4 regions of the Variovorax cryoconiti genome follow, and region 2 is predicted to be linked to each of the others. Evidence: predicted binding sites of a transcription regulator. Region 2 holds the regulator's gene; each other region holds the start of a gene.
What was found. Region 2 encodes sigma-54, which starts transcription at its own class of promoters, with help from an activator protein. Its sites were predicted from a motif close to TGGCANGNAANCTGCTTT; they were not measured.
Positions count from the first base shown of each region.

Region 1: a site for sigma-54 is predicted at 3,387-3,404, ahead of ACSFA2_RS23875 (CmpA/NrtA family ABC transporter substrate-binding protein). Genes of this name have one in related genera too.
Region 3: a site for sigma-54 is predicted at 3,155-3,172, ahead of atzF (allophanate hydrolase). Genes of this name have one in related genera too.
Region 4: a site for sigma-54 is predicted at 3,269-3,286, ahead of ACSFA2_RS19070 (transglutaminase family protein). Genes of this name have one in related genera too.

Region 1 covers NZ_JBPJZI010000014.1:10,067-15,379, forward strand. Annotated here, with positions in the region: gene ACSFA2_RS23860 (hypothetical protein) at 1-653, opposite strand, end outside; gene tsaD (tRNA (adenosine(37)-N6)-threonylcarbamoyltransferase complex transferase subunit TsaD) at 824-1,894, opposite strand; gene ACSFA2_RS23870 (nitrate- and nitrite sensing domain-containing protein) at 1,982-3,262, shown strand; gene ACSFA2_RS23875 (CmpA/NrtA family ABC transporter substrate-binding protein) at 3,597-4,841, shown strand; gene ntrB (nitrate ABC transporter permease) at 4,852-5,313, shown strand, end outside.
Region 2 covers NZ_JBPJZI010000003.1:436,752-442,064, reverse strand. Annotated here, with positions in the region: gene ACSFA2_RS11130 (THUMP domain-containing class I SAM-dependent RNA methyltransferase) at 1-1,077, opposite strand, end outside; gene ACSFA2_RS11125 (RNA polymerase factor sigma-54) at 1,087-2,649, opposite strand; gene lptB (LPS export ABC transporter ATP-binding protein) at 2,668-3,474, opposite strand; gene lptA (lipopolysaccharide transport periplasmic protein LptA) at 3,471-4,151, opposite strand; gene ACSFA2_RS11110 (thiol:disulfide interchange protein DsbA/DsbL) at 4,286-4,936, opposite strand; gene ACSFA2_RS11105 (SPOR domain-containing protein) at 5,048-5,313, opposite strand, start outside.
Region 3 covers NZ_JBPJZI010000004.1:371,116-376,428, reverse strand. Annotated here, with positions in the region: gene ACSFA2_RS13660 (beta-ketoacyl-[acyl-carrier-protein] synthase family protein) at 1-760, opposite strand, end outside; gene ACSFA2_RS13655 (AmpG family muropeptide MFS transporter) at 857-2,197, opposite strand; gene ACSFA2_RS13650 (M48 family metallopeptidase) at 2,235-3,080, shown strand; gene atzF (allophanate hydrolase) at 3,204-4,928, shown strand; gene ACSFA2_RS13640 (ABC transporter substrate-binding protein) at 4,981-5,313, shown strand, end outside.
Region 4 covers NZ_JBPJZI010000008.1:136,270-141,582, reverse strand. Annotated here, with positions in the region: gene ACSFA2_RS19070 (transglutaminase family protein) at 1-3,212, opposite strand, end outside; gene ACSFA2_RS19065 (DNA internalization-related competence protein ComEC/Rec2) at 3,337-5,313, shown strand, end outside.

The DNA.
Region 1 (5,313 bases), on a different contig from region 2:
TACGGCGGCAGGCTGGCCATCACGCTCGGGTCGAGGCTGACCTTGGAAACCTTGAGCAGACGCGGCACCTGCGCCGGGAGGGTCGCACCGGCCAGGACGTTGGCGTAGCGCGCGAAGATCCCCGGCTTGTTCGCGGCGCCCTCGTACACCGCCTGCACCCGCCCGAGGATTTCGGCCTGGGTCGGGTCGCGATCGAAGACATCGATGTACGCGAAGCTCAGCGGATACGAGCGGACCACGGTCATGCTCTTGAAGTCGAAGAACAGCGCCTGCGCACGGATCAGCACGAACAGCTTGCGCAGGTTGCCGAAGTGCTCGACCGACACGGTCTCCGAATTCACCACCAGCGAGGTCACGATCGCCTGGTCGCGGCCCTTGAGCTCGGCGATCATGCCGGGCTCGACGGTGAGGTTGCGCGGCGGTGCAGCGGCGATGCTGGCCTGGATGCGTGCATAGGCCCGGCCGCCGGCCTGCTCCAGGCCCTTCTCATAGGCGCGGGAATATGGAAAACGCTGGTCCAGGCTGGCCGCGTCGCCAGAGAACGCCAGGCCTGCCAAGGTGACCTGTGTCCCCTGGGCTTGCGCTGTCGTCGGAAGAAAGAAGGCGTGCACGGTGAGCACGCCGGCCGCCACGGCCCTGCCAAAAAACCTCAAGATGTCTCCCCAGTCGGCCCGCGACGGCGAAGGCGATGTGCCTGCCTGGACGCGCCACATTTGTTATTCGCTAAGTTACGAACGTTTCCAAATGTACAAGATTGGGAGACCTGGTGATGTCGGCTGTGTGACGTGCAGCCGCAAGCCGCCGTCAGGGCCGCCCTGGGCCGTTAACCCGTGAGCGTCGCCGGCGCGGCGGTGGTTGCGTCCTGCGCCAGGCTGTCCAGCGGCCAGCGCGGCTTGACGTCGAAGGCGTAGGCCTCGGTCGCTTCCTGCAGCCCGGCCTGCAGGCGCATGGCGGCGGCCATGGCGATCATGGCGCCGTTGTCGGTGCACAGGTGCAGTTCCGGGTAGTGCACCCGCACGCCGCGCTGCGCGCAGGCGGCGTCGAGCTGCTGGCGCAGCATCCGGTTGGCGCCGACGCCGCCGGCCACCACCAGGCGCTTGAGGCCGGTCGCGGCCAGCGCCGACAGGCTCTTCTTCAGCAGCACCTCGACGATGGCGGCCTGCGTCGATGCCGCCAGGTCGGCCTTGCGCACGTCGAGCTGGTCCCCGAGCTTCTTGGCCTGCGTGAGCACCGCGGTCTTGAGGCCGGCGAAGGAGAAGTCGAGGTCGCCGCTGTGCAGCAGCGGGCGCGGCAGCTTGAAGGCCACCGGGTCGCCCTGCTCCGCCAGCTTGGCCAGCCACGGGCCGCCGGGGTACGGCAGACCCATCAGCTTGGCGGACTTGTCGAAGGCCTCACCCGCCGCGTCGTCGATGGTCTCGCCCAGGATCTCGTAGCGACCCACGCCGTCGACGCGCATCAGCTGGGTGTGGCCACCCGACACGAGCAAGGCCACGAAGGGAAACTCGGGCGGGTCTTCGCTCAGGAAGGGCGACAGCAGGTGCCCTTCGAGGTGGTGCACGCCCAGCACCGGCTTGCCCAGCGCCGCGCCCAGCGCGCAGGCCACGCCGGCCCCCACCAGCAGCGCGCCCGCCAGGCCGGGGCCCCGGGTGTAGGCGACGACATCGACGTCGGCCAGCCGCTTGCCGGCCTCGTCGAGCACCGTCTGCGTCAGCGGCAGCACGCGGCGGATGTGGTCGCGGCTTGCCAGTTCGGGCACCACGCCACCGTAGGCCTGGTGCATGGCGATCTGACTGTGCAGTGCGTGCGAGGCCAGCCGCGGCACGGCCGCGCCCTCCCATTCGACCAGCGCCACGCCGGTTTCGTCGCACGACGATTCGATTCCCAATACGAGCATGGCCGCGAGTGTAGGATGCGCGCGCTTGCGGGGCATGGATGTTGCTGCATGCCCCTTCACCCCGCCCTTCGGAACGCCCACGACACGATGAAATCCGGACTGAGCTTCCTGATCGCCGCCCTGCGCAGCGAGATCGACGAACTCGATCAGCTGTCGCGCACCAGCGCGCTGGTCGGCACCATCGGCCGCCTGGTGCATGCACTGCAGCGCGAACGCGGCATCTCCAACGTGCTGCTGGCCTCGGGTGGCCAGCGCTTCGCCGCCGAACAGAGCACGCAGATCGCCGAGTGCGCCGGCCTCGAGCAGGCGGTGCGCGAATGCTTCGACGCGCTCGAAGCCGATCCCCGCCGCCTGGGCAACAGTGCCCGCCTGTTCAGCCGCATCGCGTGGGTGGTGCCGGGCCTGGACGCCCTGCCGGCGCTGCGCCAGCGCATCGGTGCCCTGCAGATGCCGGCCGCCGAGGCGACGGGTGCCTTCGTCAAGGTGATCGCCGGCCTGCTCGCGGTGGTGTTCGAGGCCGCCGACGGTGCGACCGACCCCGAGATTTCCCGCCTGCTGGTGGCGATGTTCAACTTCATGCAGGGCAAGGAGCTCGCCGGCCAGGAGCGCGCCTGCGGCGCCGCGGCCTTCGCGTCCGGCCGCAACGAGTCGGCACGGCAGCAGCAATGGCTGCACCTGATCGAATCGCAGGAGCGCTGCTTTCAGGTCTTCTCGGAGTTCTCCGGCCCCGAGCTGGAAGCGCAGTGGCTGGCGCACCTGCCGCCGGCCCAGACCGCCGAACTCGAGCGGCTGCGTCGCATCGCCTGCGCCGCGCCCGCCGGCGTGGCGCTCGACCCCAACCTGAGCCCGGTGTGGTTCGACTGCTGCACACGGCGCATCGACGCCATGCAGACGGTCGAGGAGCGGCTGGCGGCGGACCTGCATCAGCTGTGCATCGCCAAGATCAGCCGCGCCCGCGGCGAGCTGCAGACCCACGAGTTGCTGCTGGCGCAGATCGCACACGCGCCGCCCGCCTCGTCGGCCGCCTTCTTCGAGCAGCCGGCCACGCCGCTGCTCGCCGCCTCGCCCGCCGCCGGCGGGCCGCCCTACGGCCGCCAGCTGGAGCGCTCGATCCTCGACATGGTCCAGGAGCAGTCGCTCCGGCTGCAGGCCATGAGCGACGAACTCGACACCGTGCGTGCGTCGCTCAACGAGCGCAAGCTGGTCGAGCGTGCCAAGGGCTTGCTGATGGCACACCGCCGCCTGAGCGAGGCCGAAGCGCACAAGATGCTGCGCCAGACCGCGATGAACCAGAACCGGCGGCTGATCGACGTGGCCGAATCGGTGCTCTCGATGGCGGAGTACCTGCCCGTGGACGGGAAGCCCTGAACGCAATTGGTGCATCGCACAAAGCGTTGCCACGTGCGGCTGAGCGAGTCGATCAGGCCCGGATCCCTGACCAGCCCTTGCTTCAACGCTACGACTTCAATAGCAAAAACAACACCCTGCCTGCTGGCACACCGCTTGCATGTGACTCTGCATAGACCGACGTAGGTCTTCAGGCAGGCGGCATCCAACGCAGGGTGTCTCCCACCGAACCGGACAAAGGCGTCCGTGTCCGTCGAAGCTCGCTTCCCAGCAGCTTCGGCGTGATGCGGACGCCTTTTTTGTTTTTGTTTTGTTGTTTGTCTCTGGCCTTGCCATTTCTTCCGGAGTTCGCCCCATGACCGATCTGCTGAAAACGAAGTTGAGCCGCCGCCGCGTGCTGCAGGCTGCCGCCGTCGGTGCCGCCGGCATCGACCCCGCGCTGCGCGCCCTCGCCTACGCGCAAGGCTCCGACAAGCCCGAGAAGGAAGAAGTCAAGATCGGCTTCATCCCCCTGACCGACTGCGCCAGCGTGGTGATGGCCTCGGTGCTGGGCATCGACAAGAAGTACGGCGTGAAGATCGTGCCCAGCAAGGAAGCCAGCTGGGCCGGCGTGCGCGACAAGCTGGTCAATGGCGACCTCGACATGGCCCACGTGCTCTATGGCCTGGTCTACGGCGTGCACCTCGGCCTGTCCGGTCCGAAGAAGGACATGGCGGTGCTCATGACCCTGAACAACAACGGCCAGGCGATCACGCTGTCGAAGAAGCTGGCCGACAAGGGCGCGGTCGACGCGCCGTCGCTCGCCAAGCTGATCGCCAAGGAAAAGGGCGAGTACACCTTCGCCCAGACCTTCCCGACCGGCACGCACGCGATGTGGCTGTACTACTGGCTGGCCTCGGCCGGCATCGACCCTTTCAAGGACGTGAAGAACATCGTGGTGCCGCCCCCGCAGATGGTGGCGAACATGCGCATCGGCAACATGGACGGCTTCTGCGTGGGCGAGCCCTGGGGCCAGCGCGCCATCATGGACGGCATCGGCGTGACGGCCATCACCACGCAGGACATCTGGAAGGACCACCCCGAAAAGGTGCTGGGCTGCACCGCCGACTTCGTCAAGAAGTACCCGAACACCGCACGCGCCGTGACCGCCGCCATCCTCGAGGCCGGCAAGTGGATCGACGCCGGGCTGCAGAACAAGAACAAGATGGCCGAGACGATCGCCGACAAGAGCTACGTCAACACCAGCGTGGACGCCATCAACCAGCGCATCCTGGGCCGCTACGTCAACGGCATGGGCAAGAGCTGGGACGACCCGAACCACATGAAGTTCTATGCCGACGGCGCGGTGACCTTCCCGTACCTGTCGGACGGCATGTGGTTCCTCACGCAGCACAAGCGCTGGGGCCTGCTGAAGGCGCACCCGGACTACCTGAAGGTGGCGACGGAGATCAACCGCATCGACATCTACAAGCAGGCCGCGACCGCCACGCAGACGCCGGTGCCCAAGGACGTGCTGCGCACCAGCAAGCTGATGGACGGCGTGGTGTGGGACGGGAAGGACCCGGCCAGGTACGCCGATTCGTTCAAGGTCAAGGCCTGAGGAGAACACCATGGTGAGCGCCGTCTTTCATTCCCCCCTGGAGGCGAATGTGCCTCTCTCCACACCGGCCGCCGCGTCGGTCGTCGCACCCGCCAAGGCTGCCGCCGTTTCGGCGCCTGCGCCGGTGCAGGCTGCGCCCCGCAAGCCGCTCGACCTGCGCGCCTTCTGGATGCGCGTGCTGCCACCGCTGGCCGGCTTCGGCCTGCTCCTGCTGGTCTGGGAGCTGATCGCGATGAACAGCACCACCGGCTTCCCCTCGCCGCTGGTCACGGGCAAGCAGGCGCTGACGGTGTTCGCCGATCCGTTCTACAGCAAGGGGCCGAACGACCAGGGCGTGGGCTGGAACGTGCTGTCCTCGCTGCAGCGCGTGGCGATGGGTTTCGGCCTCGCGGCGCTGGTCGGCATCCCCGCGGGCTTCGCCATCGGGCGCTTCGAGTTCCTCGCGCGCATGTTCAACCCGCTCATCAGCCTG
Region 2 (5,313 bases):
GGCGTAGCTCTTCTTCCAGTGGCTGGCCAGCTGGGTGAAGAACTCGCCGCCGTCTTCGGTTTCCGCCTGCTCGCGGGCGCCGGCACGCGCCACGCCGCCGACCTCGATCCGCTCGCCGTACGGCGGGTTCAGCACGATCACGCCGCCCTGTGGAGCGCTTTCGGGCGGCATGCGCTGCAAGGCATCGCCGCCGCGGAACTGGATCGCCGCGGCGACACCGGCCCGCTCGGCATTGCGTTCGGCGAAGTCGACCATGCGGTGCGACACGTCGCTGCCGAAGATGGCCGGCGCGGTCCTGGCGGGCGCATCGGCGGCCTCGTTCTGGATCGACTCCCACACGTGCGGCTGGAAGGGCAGCAGCTTCTCGAAGCCGAAGCGCCGCAGCGCGCCGGCCGGAATGCCCAGGCCGATCTGCGCTGCCTCGATGGCGATGGTGCCGCTGCCGCAGCAGGGGTCGTACAGCGGCGCTTCGGACACGGCGCCGGTTTCCGGGTTCCACCAGCCGCTGGCGGCCAGCATGGCCGCGGCCAGGGTTTCCTTCAGCGGCGCGTCGCCGGTGTCCTGGCGCCAGCCGCGCTTGAAGAGCGGCTCGCCCGAGGTGTCGATGTAGAGCGTGCAGTGGTCGGTGGTGAGGTGGGCGAACACGCGCACGTCGGGCCACTGCGTCTCGATGCTCGGCCGCACGCCGCCGGCCTTGGCACGGAAGCGGTCGGCGATGGCGTCCTTGATGCGCAGCGTGGCGAAGTTCAGGCTCTGCAGCGGGCTGTGCTGCGCCGTGGTCTCGATCTTGAAGGTCTGCTGCGGCGTGAACCAGATCTCCCACGCGACGCCGCTGGCGATGGCATAGAGGTCGTTCTCGCTGCGGTACGGCGCGTGCGCCAGTTCGATCAGCACGCGCTGCGCCAACCGGCTGTGCAGGTTGAGCTTCATGGCGTCGCGCCACGAGCCGCGCACGAAGACGCCGCCGCGCGAGGCCATCAGGTCGTCGCCGGCCAGGCCGGTGAGGCCGTGCACTTCTTGCGCCAGAAAGTCCTCGACGCCGGCGGCGCAAGGCAGAAAGAGATGGAGCTGGTTCATGGTGCGGACTCAGAGCGCCTTGCGCAGGTTGGCCGGCGCGATGCGCAGCGCTTCACGGTACTTGGCCACGGTGCGCCGGGCGCATTCGATGCCCTGCTCCTTGAGCATCTCGGAGATCTGGCTGTCCGACAGCGGTTTCTTGATGCTCTCGGCCGTGACGAACTGCTTGATGAGCGCACGCACCGCGGTGCTCGACGCGTTGCCGCCGGTCTCGGTGCCCAGCGCCGAGCCGAAGAAGTACTTCAGCTCGACCGTGCCGTAGGGCGTGGACATGTACTTGGCCGTGGTCACCCGGCTGATGGTGGATTCGTGCAGGCCGAGCTCGTCGGCGATCTCGCGCAGCACCAGCGGCCGCATGGCCAGCTCGCCGTGCACGAAGAAGCTCTTCTGCCGGTCGACGATGGCATTGCTCACGCGCAGGATGGTGTCGAAGCGCTGCTGGATGTTCTTGATGAACCAGCGCGCCTCCTGCAGCCGCTGCGACAGCGCCTGGCTGCCCTCGCCCTTGTGCTGCTTGAGCGCGCCGGCGTAGATGTCGTGCACCCGCAGGCGCGGCATCACGTCGGGGTTGAGCATCACGCGGAACTTGATGTTGGTGCCGGCGCCCATGCGCGTGACGATCACGTCGGGGACCACCACGTTGCGTTCCACATCGACGAAGCGCCGACCCGGCTTGGGTTCGAGCGTGGCGATCAGTTGCAGCGACGAGCGCACCTCTTCCTCGTTGCTGCGCGTGAGCGTGGCCAGGCGCTTGAAGTCACGCCGGGCGAGCAGTTCCATCGGCTGCTTGCAGATCGCGATGGCGGTCTTGCGCACCTGCGTCTCTTCGGCGCTTTCGTTCGCACGGGCCAGCGCACGCAACTGGATGGCGAGACATTCGCCCAGATCGCGTGCGCCCACGCCGACCGGTTCCAGGCTCTGCAGCAGGCCGAGCGCCACCTGGAAGTGGTGCACCAGGCCGTCGAACTCGTCGTTGTCGTCGCCGGCCAGGCCCGAGGCCAGGGCGGGCAGCGAGTCCTCGAGGTAGCCGTCTTCGTTGAGCGATTCGATCAGGAAGCGCAGCGCCGCCTGGTCGCTTTCGTTCAGGCGCAGGCTCAGGGCCTGGCGGTGCAGATGGGACTGCAGCGACTCCTGGCTGCGCGCCAGCTCGGTGGCATCGGCGCGTTCGTCGTCGCCCAGGTTGTTGGCGCGCGGGGGCGCGTCGCCGCCCCATTCGCTGTCGTCGGGTGCCATGTCGACAGTGCCGTCGCCTTCCCAGTCGGGCGTGGCTTCGGTCGCGTCGACCGCCGGCGCCTCGGCCTCGGTGGTGCTGGTGGTGCTGTCGTTGCTGGCGGCGGCGGGGCCGGGCGCGAAGTCGTCGTCGCGCGGCGGCGGCGCATCGGCGGCGTCGACGCCGAACTCCTCACGGGCGGCCTCTTCGGCGGTGCGCTCGAGAAACGGGTTCTCGTCGAGCATCTGCTCCACTTCCTGGCTCAGTTCGAGCGTGGACAGCTGCAGCAGCCGGATCGACTGCTGCAACTGGGGCGTGAGCGCAAGGTGCTGCGAAACGCGGAGCGACAGGCCCTGCTTCATGGGAGTTTCGCCCTCCCCTTACATGCGGAAGTGTTCGCCCAGGTACACGCGGCGTACCTCGGCGTTGTCGACGATCTCCGAAGGCGTGCCTTGTGCCAGCACTTGCCCGTCGCTGATGATGAAAGCGTGGTCGCAGATGCCCAGCGTCTCGCGCACGTTGTGGTCGGTGATAAGCACGCCGATGCCGCGGCTCTTCAAGAAGCTGACGATGCGCTGGATCTCGATCACGGCGATCGGGTCGATCCCGGCAAAGGGCTCGTCCAGCAGGATGAAGCGCGGCTGCGTGGCCAGGGCACGGGCGATCTCGACGCGGCGTCGCTCGCCGCCCGACAGCGCCAGCGCCGGCGAATCGCGCAGATGCTCGACGCGCAGGTCCGACAGCAGTTCGTTCAGGCGATCGTCGATGCGCTTCTTCGACATCGGCACGAGCCGGCCCTTGGCGTCGGGCTCGCGCTGCAGCTCGAGCACGGCACGCACGTTCTCCTGCACGCTGAGCTTGCGGAAGATCGAGGCTTCCTGCGGCAGGTAGCTCAGGCCCATGCGGGCGCGGCGGTGGATCGGCATGTGCGCGATCGGCTCGCCGTCGATGCTGATCTCGCCAGCGTCGGCCCGCACCAGGCCCACGATCATGTAGAACGAAGTCGTCTTGCCCGCGCCATTGGGCCCGAGCAGACCGACGACCTCGCCCTTCTGCACATCGAGCGAGACGTTCTTGACGACCTGCCGGCTGCCGTAGCGCTTCTGCAGCCCGCGCACCTGGAGCCGGCTGCCTTCGACGGCCGCAGGGGGTGCGGCGTGCTTCGCGATGTCCACGCTGTCGTTCACGGGCGCGCTTCTCCGCCGAGCGTGGTGCTGGGGCGCAGGCCCCGGCCGGGTGCAGATGCCGGCACGGCGGGTGCGCTCGGCTGCGCCGCTTCCGCGCCGGCTGCCTTCGGCGTCAGGATGGCGCGCACGCGGCTGCCCCGGTCGCCGGCGGCCACGCTGGCACCCGGGGGCAGCGGCGCGCCGTTCACGGTGAAGGTGTCGTTGCTCTGGTCGTAGACGATCAGCGCGCCGGTGGTCTCGTCGTTGACCTTCGCGCCGATCAGCCGCCGCATGATGGCGCGGCGGATGAACTTGACGTTGTCGGCGCGGCTGTCGTACTCGATGACCTCCGACTCGCCCTCGGTCCACTCGTCGACGCCGGAGTCGCGCTTCTGCTTGTAATAAGCCAGCTTTCCGGGCGCCGCGGTGACCACGCCGTACTGGTAGCCCTCCGGGTCCTGGCGCACGTCGATGCGCGCGCCGCGGATGATGATGGTGCCCTTGGTCACCACCACGTTGCCGGTGAACACGCTGGTCTGCTTCAGGTCGTCGTAGCGCATGGCATCGGCCTCGATGTTCATGGGCTTGGTGCGATCGGCCTTTTCAGCCAGCGCCGGAACCGTGGCGACGGCGAGCAGCAGCGCGGCGAAGCCGGCGCGCAGGAGGGAGGAAAGGGGAGTGTGGGGTCGATGTGTCATAAAGGCACGAAACTTGCTCGACGATTGTATGCGCCGGATCAGTGCATCCGGTCGCTCGGACGAAAAAGCCCGCCGAGGCGGGCTTTTGACATTCTTGAAACGGCCGTGGTGAACAGTCGCCGGTCCTCCGGTCTTCAACCCTTGCGGGCTTCAGCCACCAGCAGGCCCACAACTTCCAGCGCCCGGTCGAGCGAACCGGCCGTGTCGCCGTCCACATACCAACGCCCGGCCACGCCCAGCGCCGGCACGCCGGCCACCTGATAGTCGCTGGTCAACTGGGTGGCGCGCTTGGCCTTGCCGGCCACCGAGAAGGACTTGAACAGGTCGGCGAACTTCTTGCCGTCCAGGTCGGGCTGCTTCTCGGCCCAGGCCAGGATCGCGGCGTCGCCGACCAGCGGCTGGCGCTGCTGGTGGATGGCCTGGAACAGCTTCATCTGGAAGGCGTCGACCTTGCCCATGGCTTCGAGCGTGTAGTAGAGCCGCTGCTTGGCTTCGGTGTCGTTGCCCACGAAGGGCACCGGGATGCGCTTGAACACCACGTCGGCCGGCAGCGTCTTGACCCACGGCTCCAGGCGCGGCTCGAAGGCGGCGCAGTGCGGGCAGTTGTACGAGAAGAATTCGACCACTTCCACCTTGCCGGCGGGCGTGTCGACCGGTGCGCGCTTGCCCAGCACGATGTAGTCGGTGCCGGCCTTCGGCGGGCGGGCCTGGGCATGCACGCCGGTGGCGGCGAGAGGAAGCAGCCCGATCGAGGCGGCGGTCAGCGAAAAATCACGGCGGTTCATGGTCATCAAAGGTTCTCCTGTGCGGCTGACAGAGCCGGGCAGCGGCTGCGGAGTTCCCGCAGCCAGGGATGGTGGGCGCCTGGGGCACCGATCGGTGAGACGTTCAGGCGTTCAGCGCTGGACACGGACCAGGTTGGATTCGAGCCCGCCGCTGTCGAGCCGCGACTTCAGGCGGTCGGCGTCGTCCTTCTTGTTGAAGGGGCCTGCGCGCACCCGGTAGACGGTGCGGCCGGCCTGCTCGCGCTCGGTGACGCGCGCTTCGACGCCCATCAGCGACAGCTTGGCACGCTGCGCCTCGGCGTCGTCGGTGCTGCGGAAGGCCCCGGCCTGCACGAAGTACACGAAGGGGTCGGTGCCGTCGGCCGCCGCCGTGGTGG
Region 3 (5,313 bases), on a different contig from region 2:
GCAGGTAGAGCCCGTCGGCTGTGGTGGCCTCGGCACGCTCCACCAAGGCGAAGCCTGCGGCCTCGCCCAGGCTGATGCCGTCGCGCGTGGCGTCGAAGGGCTTGCACGGCTGGGGCGACACCAGCTCCAGCGAATTGAAGCCGTACAGCACGCTGCCGCAGAGCGTGTCGACACCGCCGACCACGGCCGCGTCGATCAGGCCCAGGCGGATCAGCCGCTCGGCCGACGCGAAGACCTTGCCGCTCGACGAGCAGGCGGTCGAGATCGTCTCCGACGGCCCCTCCAGGCCCAGCGCGGCCTGCACGAACATGCCCAGCGAATGCGGCGTGTGCACCAGCGGGCGCTCCTGCCCGGGCGGGAAGCGGCCGTCGGCGGTCAGGTGCGTGTAGGAATCTTCGGTCTCGCCGATGCTCGACGTCGACGTGCCGAGGATCACCGCGATGCGCGACCGCCCGTACTTCGCGCGCGCCGCCGCCACCGCATCCATGAAACCGTCGGCCTGCAGGCCCATCCAGGCCAGCCGGTTGTTGCGGCAGTCCCAGGCGGCCAGTGCGTCGGGCAGGCGCACGTCTTCGACCCCCGCCACGCGGCCGATCCAGGTCGCGAGGCGCGCGCCGCTGGCGGGCACGTCGCCGAAGTCGTTGGCCCGCAGGCCGCTGCGCGAGGTTTCAAGGGCGTCGAGCAGCGACGCCTTGCCCACGCCGACGGCCGAAGTCGCGGTGTAGGCGCTGATCTGGAGAGGGGGGATGCGAGACGGCACGGTGGTGAATGAGGAGTGGCGAAGCGCGAACAATGCCACAGACTAGCAGCCGGCCGCAGACGCCCGCGTCGGCCGGCATCCCGCAATCGCCGGCGCTCAGCGCTGCCCGCGTGCCGCCAGCGCCACCAGCACCAGCACCGGCAGGCCCAGCAGCGCCGTGCCCACGAAGAAGGGCACGTAGCCGTAGGCATCGACGAACACGCCGGAGTAGCCCGCCAGGAACTTGGGCAGCAGCAGCATCAGCGAGCTGAACAGCGCGTACTGCGTGGCCGAGTAGCTGATGTTGGTCAGACTCGACAGGTAGGCGATGAAAGCGGCCGACGCGATGCCACCGGCCAGGTTGTCGGCCGACACCACCAGCACCAGCATCGTCATGTCATGGCCGTGCGCGGCCAGCCAGGCGAAGAGCAGGTTGCTGGCCGCGCTGAGCACCGCGCCCAGCATCAGCACGCGCATCACGCCGAAGCGCATCGACAGGATGCCGCCCACGAAGGCGCCGACCAGCGTCATCACCACGCCGAACACCTTGCTGACCGCCGCCACCTCTTCCTTGCTGAAGCCCATGTCGACGTAGAAGGGGTTGGCCATGATGCCCATCACCACGTCGCTGATGCGGTAGATGGCGATCAGCGACAGGATCAGCACCGCCTGCCACTTGTAGCGGCGGACGAAGTCTGCGAAGGGCTCGACCAGCACATTCTTGAGCCATTCGGCGGCGTTGCGCGCCCGGGGCATCAGCTGTTGGGCGGGCTCCGACGACAGCAGCACCGTGACCACGCCGACCGCCATCGAGGCGGCCATCACCAGGTAGGCGGCCTTCCAGCCGGCGTTCTGGTAGCCGCTGGCGCCGGTGATCTCGGTCCACGCGGCGATCGACAGCACGCCGGCGCCGGCCCAGATCATCGCCAGCCGGTAGCCGGTCTGGTAGGCGGCGGCCAGCGCGGCCTGCTTGCGCGTCTCGGCCGATTCGATGCGGAAGGCGTCCAGTGCGATGTCCTGCGTGGCCGAGCCGAAGGCCACCAGCAGCGCGCACCACACCAGCGGCGCCAGGCCGCCGCGCGGGTCGGCCATCGCCATGCCGACCAGCCCGCCGACGACCAGCGCCTGCGCCAGCAGCAGCCAGCTGCGGCGGCGGCCCATGCGCCGGGTGAGCAGCGGGATGGGCAGCCGGTCGACCAGCGGCGCCCAGGCCCACTTGAAGGCGTAGACCAGGCCGACCCAGCTCAGGTAGCCGATCTCGCTGCGCGTCACGCCGGCTTCGCGCAGGCGGAAGCTGAGCGTGCCCAGCACCAGCAGCAGCGGCAGCCCGGCCGAGAAGCCCAGCGCCAGCATGCGCAGCGTCGCGGGTTCGAGGTACACCTTGAGCGCATCGCGCCAGGACAACGGTGCTGCAGGCAGGGCGGTGGGGGAGGCTTCGGCAGCCGAGGGTGGGGACATTGCGCGGGCGATCGGGGTGGCTGCTTATTATTCCCGCATGTGCACACGCTGCGAGTTTTCCATCGGTCCCTGGCAGGCGCGCCGGGCTTTCCTGGCGTTGGCGGGGGCTGCCGCCGTCACTTCGGCAGTCACACCCGCGTTGGCGCAGGTCGAGGTGGGCAAGGCCTCGGTCGCGCGCAACCTGGTGCCCGCCGACAGCATCGAGCAGGCCGGCGTGCAGCAGTACGGCCAGCTCCTCCAGCAGGCCAAGGCCAAGGGCGCGCTGGCGCCCGACAGCCACCCGCAGCTGCAGCGGTTGCGCACCATCGCTGCGCGCCTCATTCCCTTCGTCGGCCCGTGGAACGCACGCGCCGCGCAATGGAAGTGGCAGATCAATTTGATCGGCAGCCAGCAGATCAACGCCTTCTGCCTGCCGGGCGGCAAGATCGCCTTCTACACGGGCATCCTCGACCAGCTCAAGCTCAGCGACGACGAGGTCGCGATGGTGATGGGCCACGAGATGGCGCACGCGCTGCGCGAGCACGCCCGCGCGCGCCTGGCCAAGAGCGCCGGCACCGGCGCGGCGCTGTCGATCACGGCGCAACTGCTCGGCCTGGGTCAGATGGGCGACATGGCGGCGCGTGCCGGCACGCAGTTGCTGTCGCTCAAGTTCAGCCGCGGCGACGAGACCGACGCCGATCTGGTCGGACTCGAACTTGCGGCGCGGGCAGGCTACGACCCGCGCGCTTCGGTGACGCTGTGGAAGAAGATGGCCACCGCCTCGAAGAACCAGGGCGGCCTGAGCTTCCTCTCGACCCACCCCAGCGGCACCGACCGCATCCGCATCCTCGAAGCCAACCTCGGCAAGGTCGACGGCCTGTACCGCGCAGCCCGGCGAGGCTGAGCCGCGCTTGCACCTATCCTTTTTCTGACGCACCGAATCCGACCTGCCAGGGCTCCCTGAGTCCTGGCAGGCGTTGGCACGCCGCTTGCATCTCATCATGTACACAAGACAGGATGCTTGATGATGGTGCATACGACGACTTCGCTGCCGACCGATGAAGGGCTCGACGCCAACCCCGGTGCGGCCGCCTGGATCACGCGGATCGACCCGCCGATCGCCTCTCCCGGCGCCGCGGCCCATGGCCCGCTCGCCGGGCTGCGCTTCGCGGTCAAGGACAACATCGACGTGGCCGGCCTGCCGACCACCGCGGCCTGCCCGGCCTTCGCCCGCGACGCGGCCGCCCACGCCCATGTGGTGCAGCGCCTGCTCGACGCCGGTGCGGTGCTGGTCGGCAAGACCAACCTCGACCAGTTCGCCTGCGGCCTGAACGGCACGCGCTCGCCGTACGGCGCGGTGCCCAACAGCTTCGACGCGCGTTACGTGTCGGGCGGCTCCAGCTCCGGCTCGGCGCGGGTGGTAGCCACGGGCGAGGTCGACTTCGCGCTCGGCACCGACACGGCCGGCTCCGGCCGCGTGCCGGCGGGGCTCAACAACATCGTGGGCCTCAAGCCGACCAAGGGTTTGATCAGCACGCGCGGCGTGCTGCCGGCGGCGCAGAGCGTCGACTGTGTGTCGATCTTCGCGCGCACCGTCGAACTCGCGGCGCGCGTGCTGACCGTCGCCATGGGGCATGACGCGGCCGACCCGTACTCACGCGCGCTCACGCCCATCACCACGCCATTGCCCTCGCGCCTGCGCGTCGGCGTGCCATCGACGCTCGAGTTCTTCGGCGACGCCGATTCGGCCGCGGCCTTCGAGCGCTCGCTCGCGCAGCTCGAAGCGTTGGGCGCCACGCGCGTGCCGATCGACTACGCCCCGCTCGCCGAAGCTGCGGCGCTGCTCTACGACAGCGCGCTGGTGGCCGAGCGCTACGCGGCGGTGCGCACCTTCTTCGACGCGAACGAGGACGAGGTGATCGAGCCGGTGCGCAGCATCCTGGCCAAGGGCCGCAGCTACAGCGCGGCCGACTTCGTGGATGCGCAGACGAAGCTGCGGGCGCTGGCGCAACAGGCCGCACCGATGTGGAAAGACATCGACCTCCTGGTGGTGCCGACCGCGCCCACGCACTACACCATCGAGGCGATGCGGGCCGACCCGGTCGCGCTCAACCAGAACCTCGGCGCGTACACCAACTTCGTCAACCTGCTCGACTACGCGGCGCTCTCGGTGCCGACCTGCCTGCGCAGTGACGGCCTACCCTTCGGCCTGACGCTGATCGGCCCCTGCGCCAGCGACTTCCAGCTGGCCGAGCTCGGTCAGCGGCTCCACCACGCCACCGGACTCACGCTCGGTGCAACGGGCGCACCGATGCCGGCACCCGTCGCGCTGCCGATGCTCACGCCCGCCGCCACCGTGAAGGTCGCCGTCGTCGGCGCGCACCTGTCGGGCATGCCGCTCAACGGCCAGCTGACCGAGCGCGGCGCCACGCTGCTGCGTGAAACGAAGACCGCCCCGCAGTACCGCCTCTACGCACTGCCCGGCACCGTGCCGCCCAAGCCCGGCATGGTGCGCGTGCCCGCGGGTGGCGCCGGGCTCGTCGTCGAGGTGTGGGCGATGCCCGCCACCGCCTACGGCTCCTTCGTCGCATTGATCCCCGCGCCGCTGGGCATCGGCACGCTGACGCTGGAAGACGGCAGCAGCGTGCAGGGCTTCGTCTGCGAATCGATCGCGCTCGACGGCGCCGAGGACATCACGCACCACGGCGGCTGGCGCTCGTACATCGCATCACGTCAGGCGGCGCTCGCCTGAGCGCGGCTTTCGGGTTTTCTTTCGCTTCAACCTTTACGCAGGAGTCGGACTCATGGGATCTCAGGACAAGTCATTCGCAGCGGTCGCCGCCACGCCCTCGCGCCGCCATGTGCTGCAGGCCGGCGCCGCGGGCATCGCCGTGCTCGCCGCACCCTCGCTGGTGCTGGCCCAGGCCACGCCCAAGATCCGCGTCGGCTTCTGGCCGGTGGCCGCGGGCCTGCCCTTCTTCGCCGCGGTCGACAAGGGCTACTTCAAGGAAGCCGGCCTCGATGTCGAGCCGCTCAAGTTCGCTGGCGCGCAGCAGGTGATGGAAGCGATGCTGTCGGGCCGCTCCGACGGCAGCGCCAACGGCACCGGCTCGGCCAACCTCGCCATCGGCGAGATC
Region 4 (5,313 bases), on a different contig from region 2:
CCGGCGACGAATTCGCCGACGGTGCCGGTGGGCTGCAGCGGCAGCACCTTGCCGTTGACCGTGATGACATGGCGGCTTTCGTTCAGGCCGGTCACGCGCACCTCGATGCGTTCGAGCGACGAGTCGACGTAGCGCACCGTGCCGCCGGCCGAGCCTTCCTCGCCCATCACGTGCCACGGCTCGAGCGCGTTGCGCAGCGACAGTTCGACGCCCATGGCCTGCACCTGGCCGACCAGCGGGAAGCGGAACTCGAGGTGCGGCGCGAACCAGTTCGGGTCGAAGGGGAAGCCGGCCTGACGCATCTCGCTGATGACGTCCTCGAAGTCCATCTTCACGAAGGTCGGCAGCAGGAAGCGGTCGTGCAGCTCGGTGCCCCAGCGGGTCGCCGGCGCCTTGTACGGCTCGTCCCAGAAGCGCGCGATGAAGGCGCGCAGCAGCAGTTGCTGCGCGATGCTCATGCGCGCATGCGGCGGCATCTCGAAGGCGCGCAGTTCCAGCAAGCCGAGGCGGCCGGTGGAAGAGTCGGGCGAATACAGCTTGTCGATGCAGAACTCGCTGCGGTGCGTGTTGCCGGTGACGTCCACCAGGATGTTGCGCAGCGTGCGGTCGACCAGCCAGGCGGGCATGTTCTGGCCGTAGATCTCGCGGTTCTTGGCGATTTCCTGGAGCGCGATTTCCAGCTCGTAGACCTGGTCGTTGCGGGCCTCGTCGACGCGCGGCGCCTGGCTGGTCGGGCCGATGAACATGCCCGAGAACAGGTAGCTGAGCGACGGGTGGTTGTGCCAGTACAGCAGCAGGCTGGCCAGCAGCTCGGGCCGGCGCAGGAAGGGGCTGTCGCCCGGGGTGGCGCCGCCCATCACGAAGTGGTTGCCGCCACCGGTGCCGGTGTGGCGGCCGTCGGTCATGAACTTCTCGGCCGACAGGCGCGTTTCGAACGCGGCGTCGTACAGGAACTCGGTGTGCGCCACCAGTTCCTTCCAGTTGTTGGCCGGGTGGATGTTGACCTCGATCACGCCCGGGTCGGGCGTGACGGCCAGCATCTTCAGGCGCGGGTCGCGCGGCGGCGGGTAGCCTTCCATCACGATCTGCAGGCCGAGCTGCTGCGCCGTGGCCTCGATGGCGGCGACCAGGTCGAGATAGTCTTCCAGGCGGCGCAGCGGCGGCATGAAGACGTAGAGCACGCCCGATGAATCGCCGACCTTCTCGGCCGCCGGCCCGTTGGCGCGGCGCGGGTCGCGCACCTCGACGCACAGCGCGGTGCGGGTGATCCAGTGGGCCGACTCGCCGCGGCACGGCTGGCGCGGCGTGGTGGGGTCGGTGCTGTCCGCCGAAGCGGCGCCCGGGCCTGCCGCGGCGCTGGTTGCAGTGGCCGTACCCGGGCCCTGCATGCGCAGTGCGGCTGGCGTCTGCGGCGGCGCACCGAAGGCATAGGGCACGGCGCCCAGGTCGTCCTTCGGGCCGGTCGGCAGGCCGGCGTAGCGCGCGCGGTAGTCGACGTAGTTCGGCAGGTCGGCCAGCGGCGCGGTCGGGTCGCGGTCGACCAGGTAGGGGTAGTCGCCCTTGCTGGCCCACGGCTGCGAATCGAGCGGCAGGCGGTAGCCCATGGGCGAGTCGCCGGGGATCAGGTACATGCGGTCGTCGCGCAGGAACCAGGGGCCGGTCTTCCAGCCCGGGCCGGCCAGCGCCGGCGCGTCGGCATCGGCGTTGCCGGGTTCGATCGGCAGCATGTAGCCGATGACGGCATCGAGCTTCTGCGTGAAGACGCGGCGCAGGCGCACGCGTTCCATCTCGTCGTCGAGCTTGGAATCGAAGGGGTCGACGTTGACCGGCAGGCGGCGTTCGCGCCAGAGGTAGTAGTAGGTGTCTTCGTAGCCGGACTGGATGTAGCGCTCGGTCAGGCCGAGGCGGTGCGCCAGCACGGTGGTGAAGCGGCGCGCGTCTTCGCTGGTGTAGTGCGTGGGCACCCGCTCGTCGGCGAAGAGCTCGGGGTTGTGCCAGATGGTCTGGCCGTCGGCGCGCCAGAAGATCGACAGCGCCCAGCGCGGCAGTTGCTCGCCCGGGTACCACTTGCCCTGGCCGAAGTGCAGGAAGCCGCCGTTGCCGTATTCGGCGCGCAGCTTCTGCACCAGCTCGGTGGCGTAGCCGCGCTTGGTCGGGCCGAGCGCATCGGTGTTCCATTCGGCGGCGTCGCGGTCGCTGGTGGCCACGTAGGTCGGCTCGCCGCCCATCGTCAGGCGCACGTCGCCGGCGGCCAGGCGCTTGTCGACGGCGTCGCCCAGGGCCAGCACTTCGGTCCACTGTTCGTCGGTGTAGGGCTTGGTGACGCGCGGCGATTCATGGATGCGGGTGACCACCATCTCGTGGCCGAACTCGACTTCGGCGTCGTCGACCACGCCTTCGATCGGTGCGGCGCTCGACGGCGTGGGCGTGCAAGCGAGCGGGATGTGGCCTTCGCCGGCCAGCAGGCCCGAAGTGGCGTCCAGGCCGACCCAGCCGGCGCCGGGCAGGTAGACCTCGCACCAGGCGTGCAGGTCGGTGAAGTCGACCGTCGTGCCGCTCGGGCCGTCCAGCGCCTTCACGTCGGGCGTCAGCTGGATCAGGTAGCCCGAGACGAAGCGCGCGGCCAGGCCCATGTGGCGCAGCAGCTGCACCAGCAGCCAGCCCGAGTCGCGGCAGGAGCCGCTGCCGTTGGTGAGCGTTTCTTCCGGCGTCTGCACGCCGGGCTCCATGCGGATCAGGTAGTTGACGTCCGACTGCACCTGCTGGTTGATGCCGACCAGGAAGTCGATGGTGCGCTGTTCCTTGCGGTCGATCTTGTCGAGGTAGGCCTGCACCAGCGGCGTGGGCGGCTCCACCACCAGGTAGGGCGCGAGCTCGTCGGCCTGCTCGGCCGTGTACTTGAAGGGGAAGTTCTCGGCCTGCGGCTCGAGGAAGAAGTCGAAGGGGTTGTAGACCGCCATCTCGACCACGAGGTCGACCGTGACCTTGAATTCGCGCGTCTTCTCGGGAAACACCAGGCGGGCCTGGTAGTTGGCGAACGGGTCCTGCTGCCAGTTGATGAAATGCTGCTCGGGCTCGATGCGCAGCGAATAGGAGATGACGTTGCTGCGGCAGTGCGGCGCCGGACGCAGGCGGACCACCTGCGGGCCGAGCTGCACCGGACGGTCGTACTTGTAGTGGGTGACGTGGTGGAGTGCGGCGTGAATGGACATCGGTTTTTCTCGGAGCGGCGACGGGTCTCGGGTGAGACGCATACTAGCCCACCGGCAAAGCAATTAACGCGCCACGGAAAGCGTGTAGAGGGAGGGCCGGTCGCATGGATCAGGGAGCGATTTCGTGAGGGTGCAGCACGACCTGCGCGGCTGGGCGCCCTTCGCGGCCCTGGCCGGGGCGATCGTGGGCGCGGCCCTGCAACTGCAGCAGGCGGCCTTGTGGCCGGCTTGGCGCTATGGGGTGTTGGCGGCTGCGGCAAGCCTGGTGCTGTACGCCATGGGGCGCACGCGCCGTCACGGTCGAGGCGCTCTGGCCGCGTTGCTGGTGGTCGCGGCGCTCGCCAGTGCCAGCCTCACGGGGTGGCGCGCGGCCCGCTATGCCGGCGACGCACTGGCCCCGTCGCTCGAGGGCCGCGACCTTCAGGTCATTGGCGTGATCGCCCAGATGCCGCAACACGACGACAGCGGCACGCGCTTCCGGCTCGATGTCGAGTCGGCGCAGTGGGCTGGCGGGTCGGCCGGCGAGCCACTCCCGCCGCGCGTGCCGCGCCGCATCGCGCTGGGCTGGTACGCCGAGGGCACCGGCCTGTGGGGCCGGGGCGCCGAAGAAGCGGCGGTCGCGCCGCAACCGCTTCGGCGCCCTGACGCGCTGCACGCCGGCGAGCGCTGGCGGCTGACCGTGCGCCTCAAGGCCCCGCACGGCAACCTCAACCCGCACGGCTTCGACCAGGAGCTGCAGCTGTGGGAGCAGGGCGTGCAGGCGACCGGCTATGTGCGCACCGGCGCCCGCGATGCGCCGCCCGAACGCCTCGCCACCACCTGGCAACGCCCGGTCGAGCGCGCCCGCGAAGCCGTGCGCGACGCGGTCTTCGAGCGGGTGACCGACCGGCGCCTCGCGGGGGTGATCGCCGCGCTGGTGACCGGCGACCAGGGCGCCATCGACCGTGCCGACTGGGACGTCTACCGCGCGACAGGCGTGGCCCATTTGATGGCGATATCCGGTCTGCATGTGACCATGTTCGCGTGGCTCGCGGCCTTGCTCGTCGGCGCGCTGTGGCGGCGCAGCACACGCCTGATGCTGTGCTGGCCCGCCCAGCAGGCCGCATTGGCCGGTGGCGTCGCGCTGGCCGCGCTGTACGCGCTTTTCAGCGGCTGGGGTGTGCCCTCGCAGCGAACGGTGTGGATGCTCGCGACCGTTGCGCTGCTGCGCATCGCCGGGCGGCGCTGGCCGTGGCCCTGCGTGTGGCTGCTGGCCTGCGCGGTGGTGGTCACGGTCGACCCGTGGGCGTTGATGCAGGCCGGCTTCTGGCTCAGCTTCGTCGCGGTGGCGGCGCTGTTCGCGACCGACGCGATGGCCGAGGCCGGGCAGGCGCTCACCTGGCGACGCCGCCTCGGCCGCCTGGCGCGCGAGCAGGCCGTCGTCACGCTGGCGCTCACGCCGCTGACGCTGCTGCTGTTCCAGCAGGTGTCGGTGGTCGGGCTGATCGCGAATGCGCTGGCCATCCCGTGGGTCACGCTGCTCGTCACGCCGCTGGCGATGCTCGGCGTGTTGCTGCCGTGGGCATGGGATGCGGCGGCCTGGGCGGTGCAGGGCCTGTCGCGGTGGCTGCAGTGGCTCGCGGCGTGGCCGTTCGCAACCGTGTCGATGGCGGCGCCGCCGCTGTGGGCGGCGGTCGGCGGCGTCGCGGGCGGCGTGTTGTTGGCGATGCGGCTGCCATGGTCGATGCGCGTGCTGGGGCTGCCCCTGCTGCTGCCTGTACTGCTGTGGCAAACGCCGCGCCCACCGATGGGCGACTTCGAATTGCTGGCCGCCGACGTCGGCCAGGGCAATGCGGTGTTGGTGCGTACCGCCAACCACAGCCTGCTGTACGACGCCGGCCCGCGCTACAGCCTGGAAAGCGACGCCGGCCACCGCGTGCTGGTGCCGCTGCTGCGCGCGATGGGCGAGCGCCTCGACACCGTCGTGTTGAGCCACCGCGACAGCGACCACACCGGCGGCGCGCCGGCCGTGCTCGCCATGCAGCCGCAGGCCGCGCTGCTGAGTTCGATCGAGGCAAGTCATCCGTTGCAGGCGCTGCGGCCGGCGCAACGTTGCATCGCC